2 regions of the Streptomyces sp. NPDC048696 genome follow, and region 2 is predicted to be linked to the other one. Evidence: riboswitches for the same ligand, from Rfam matches in the RefSeq annotation. Region 2 holds a riboswitch; the other holds the start of a gene.
What was found. A riboswitch is a leader RNA that binds a small molecule or an ion and turns the genes downstream of it on or off. The one in region 2 is predicted to bind S-adenosylmethionine.

Region 1 (2,195 bases), on a different contig from region 2:
CTCGTCGTTCACGTCCTCCACCGCGCCGCCGGTGCGCCGGGCGATGTCCAGGACGTACGGGCCGTCCGCCGGGTTGCCGATGGCCAGCGACTTGGCGATGGTGTTCGGCTTCTGCGGCCGGACCACGTCGTGGCCCGCCTTGAAGGCGGTGGAGACCGGCGAGCAGCCCTCGGCCTGGGCGCCGAAGATCTTGTACGGCCTGTCCTCGACGAGGCCCAGCTTGATGAGCTCCTGGAGACCCTTGTCGATCTTCGTGAGCTGCGAGCCGGAGGCGATCGGGATGACGATCTGGTCGGGCAGCCGCCAGCCCAGCTGCTCGCAGATCTCGTACGCCAGCGTCTTGGAGCCCTCGCCGTAGTACGGGCGCAGGTTCACGTTCACGAAGCCCCAGCCCTCGCCGAGCGGGTCCCCGATGAGCTCCGAGCAGAAGCGGTTGACGTCGTCGTAGTTGCCCTCGATGCCGACCAGCTCACCGCCGTACACCGCGGCCATCACGACCTTGCCCTGCTCCAGGTCGTGCGGGATGAACACACAGGAGCGGAAGCCCGCCCGGGCGGCGGCCGCGCCGACCGCGCCCGCGAGGTTGCCGGTGGAGGAGCAGGAGAGCGTGGTGAAGCCGAACGCGCGGGCGGCCTCGACGGCGATCGCGACGACGCGGTCCTTGAAGGAGTGCGTCGGGTTGCCGGAGTCGTCCTTCACGTAAAGGCCGCCGGTGACACCGAGCTCGCGGGCGAGATTGTCGGCCTTGACGAGCTTGGTGAAGCCGGGATTCAGGTTGGGCTTTTCAGCCACATTGGCCGGAACGGGCAGCAGCGGCGCATAGCGCCAGATGTTGTCCGGGCCCGCTTCGATGCGCCTCCGCAGCGCCTCGGGGTCGCCGGTCGGAAGGTCGTACGCCACTTCGAGCGGACCGAAACACAGGGCGCAGGCGAAGATGGGGCCGAGGTCGAACCGCTCGCCGCATTCCCGGCAGGAAAGCGCGACGGCGGGACCGAGGTTCACGGTGCTGGAGGCGTTTACCGCGGCGTCAGCGGTGGTGACGGTGTGCACAGCCATGATGGCGAGGCCCTTTCTCCTCATCTTCCCCATGGCGCATTTCGCCATGAGACGGAATTGGCACCTTCCCCACCGTGACCTCGCGGTCGGCAGGAGGGTTGCCGGGACTTCAACGGGCCGTTCCCTCAGTCCCTCTGGATGAGCGCTGTGGCACCGGGTCCATGACCCGGGCATTTGTTCGCGCGACGACCCCGACATGCGACGGTCATCCGCGTTGTTCAAGACTGTAACCGAAGGCTTGGACGGTTGAGACAGTCGTCCGAACCGCGAGATGGATCACACAAACCCGTACAAGGAGGCCCCGGCTCGTGTTGGAAGAGGTGGAGCGCTGGCTGAGCAGGCGTTCCTGGTCCGCGGCCGACCGGCCGCTGGACCGGATCATCGCCGCCAAGCGCCGCGGCGGCAGCACGGTCAGCGTGGTCCTGCCCGCGCTCGACGAGGAAGCCACCGTCGGCGAGATCGTCGCCGCCATCCGGCGCGAGCTGATGACCGAGGAGGTGCCGCTGGTCGACGAGCTGGTGGTGATCGACTCCGGCTCCACCGACCGTACGGCCGAGGTCGCGGCCGCCGCCGGCGCCCGGGTCGTGCACCGGGACGCGATCCTGCCCCGGATCCCGGCCCTGCCCGGCAAGGGCGAGGTGCTGTGGCGCTCGCTCCTGGTCACCACCGGTGACATCGTGTGCTTCGTCGACGCGGATCTGAAGGAGTTCGACGCGGGTTTCGTGTCCGGGATCGTCGGCCCGCTCCTGACCGATGCGGACGTGGCCTTCGTCAAGGCGATGTACGACCGCCCGCTGGGCTCCGCCGCAGGTCAGGGCGGTCGGGTGACCGAGCTGGTGGCGCGCCCGCTGCTCAATCTGCACTGGCCGCAGCTCGCCGGGTTCGTCCAGCCGCTCGGCGGCGAGTACGCGGCCCGCCGCTCGCTCCTGGAGCGGCTGCCCTTCCCGGTCGGTTACGGAGTGGAGCTGGGGCTGCTCGTCGACGCGCTGCACACGGTGGGCCTGGACGCGCTGGCCCAGGTGGACGTCGGCGTACGCAAGCACCGCCATCAGGACGGCCAGGCACTCGGCCGGATGGCCGCCGCGATCTACCGCACGGCCCAACTGCGGCTCTCCCGCGCCCACTTGGTCCGCCCGGCG
Region 2 (2,195 bases):
CGCCCCGCACTCGCCCGGATCCTGCGGCTCACTGCCGAGCAGCGTCCGCACCAGCGGGTGCGCGCAGAACAGCCCGTCCCGGACCCCGATCCCGTACTCCGCCGACAGCGCCGCCGCGAAGTGCGAGCTGTTCCAGCCCTCCACCACGAACGAGATGACGCCGACCCGGGGCGCGTCGTCGCCGAAGAGCGACAGGACGCGCACCTGCGGCACCGCCGCGAGCCCCGTGCGCACCTTCGAGATCAGGTGCTCCTCCCGCTCCACCAGCCCCTCGAACCCCGCCTCGGTCAGCGCCTTGCAGGCGGAGGCGATGGCGTAGACACCGATGACGTTCGGTGAACCGGCCTCGTGCCGGGCGGCGGTGGTGTGCCACTCCACGTCGACCCCGCCGTCACCGCGCCGGGCGACCCGGCGCGAGGCGCCGCCGCCCGCCAGATACGGCTCGGACGCCTGGAGCCAGTCGGCCCGCCCCGCGAGCACGCCCGAGCCGAACGGCGCGTACAGCTTGTGACCGGAGAACGCGATCCAGTCGACGTCCAACTCCCGTACGGAGACGGGGTGATGGGGCGCGAGCTGCGCCGCGTCCAGGACGATCCGCGCGCCGTGCGCATGCGCGGCCGCCGCCAACTCCCGTACCGGCCACAGCTCACCGGTCACATTGGAAGCGCCCGTCACACAGACAAGCGCCGGGCCGTAAGGCTCGCGGTCCGCGAGCGCCCGCTCAAGCGTGGCCACCGCCTGCTGCGGCGTACGCGGCGCGTTGAGGTAGGTCACGCGCGCGTCCCGCCACGGCAGCAGCGAGGCGTGGTGCTCGGTCTCGAAGACGAAGACCTGGCAGTCGGCCGGGATCACCTGGGCGAGGAGGTTGAGGGAGTCCGTCGTCGAGCGGGTGAAGACCACCTGGTCGGTGGGGCGGCAGTCGAGGAACTCCGCGACCGCCGCCCGGCTGTTCTCGAACAGGTCGGTGGAGAGCTGCGAGAGGTAGCCCGCGCCCCGGTGCACGCTGCCGTAATACGGCGCGTACGCGGCGACGTCGTCCCACACCCGCTGGAGGGCCGGCGCGCTCGCCGCGTAGTCGAGGGCGGCGTAGGTCACCTCGCCGCCGGTGACCAGCGGGACGGTGACATCGCGGCCGAGCACCGGCAGCGGCGCGGCGCAGCAGGGCTCTTCGGAGGCGGAGGCGGCGGTGGACGTGGCGGTGGACGTGGACGCGTATGCGGACATGGCGGTATCTCCCGGCAGGTCAAGGCGAACTGACTGTGAAGGCCCCGCGCGACGGCTCGACAGCCGTCCGGCGTACGGGGGTTGACCTCGACGTACGCGAAAAAGGGGCGTACGGAGGTGTACAGAAAGAGGGGCCGAAGGCCCTATCGCATTCGCTTGCTCACGAGACTGCTCCCTTGAGGACCAGGACCCCAGGGGCGCGCCACTCAGGAAATGAGTGCGCAGGGGTCCGCGCTTGCCGTAGACCTCGCTGCCTACGGCCTGGTCTTCACCCGGGGCACCCCGCCACGGACGGAGGGTTGCCGGACAGCGGGCCGGGGCCGTAGTCGCTGTCACTCATGACCTTGGAAAGCATCCTGCCATACGTCCGCGTACGCGCAAGGCGCGGTCCGGATGCCGGACTGCGCCCTGCGTCACACTCGTACGGGTCCCCGTGTTCGGGTCTGTTCGTCCGGACTACGCGTTGCTGGCCGCGACCCAGCGCTCCAGGGCCCGGCGGGCCGCCCCCGAGTCCACCGCCTCGGCCGCCTTGTCGATCTTGGCCCGGATCTGCTCCGCCAAAGTGCCCTCGCCCGGCTCCAGGGCGACCAGCGCGGCCGCCGAGTTGAGCAGCACCGCGTCCCGCACCGGCCCTCTCTCCCCGGCGAGCAGCCGCCGCGCCACGTCCGCGTTGTACGAGGCGTCCGCGCCGCGCAGCGCCTCGACCGGCACCAGGTCGATGCCCACGTCCCTCGGGTCGAAGGGCTCCTCGCGCACGGCGCCGTCCCGCACGATCCAGACCCGCGAGGTCGCGGTGGTCGTCAGCTCGTCGAGGCCGTCGTCGCCGCGGAACACCAGCGCCGAGGAGCCGCGCTCGGCGAGCACCCCGGCCACGATCGGCGCCACCCGCGCGTCCGCGACCCCGGTGGCCTGGGCCCCCACCCGGGCCGGGTTGGTCAGCGGGCCCAGGAAGTTGAAGGTCGTGCGGATGC

Region 1: it holds a riboswitch for S-adenosylmethionine, as region 2 does, so the genes downstream of both, thrC (threonine synthase) here and ACGFRG_RS10105 (aminotransferase class V-fold PLP-dependent enzyme) in region 2, are expected to answer to the same signal.

What each region holds. Positions count from the first base shown of each region.
Region 1 is NZ_JBICVJ010000003.1:27,045-29,239, forward strand. It holds gene thrC (threonine synthase) at 1-1,056, opposite strand, end outside; SAM riboswitch class I at 1,074-1,201, opposite strand; gene ACGFRG_RS06235 (glucosyl-3-phosphoglycerate synthase) at 1,365-2,195, shown strand, end outside.
Region 2 is NZ_JBICVJ010000004.1:206,805-208,999, reverse strand. It holds gene ACGFRG_RS10105 (aminotransferase class V-fold PLP-dependent enzyme) at 1-1,224, opposite strand, end outside; SAM riboswitch class IV at 1,451-1,568, opposite strand; gene trpD (anthranilate phosphoribosyltransferase) at 1,681-2,195, opposite strand, start outside.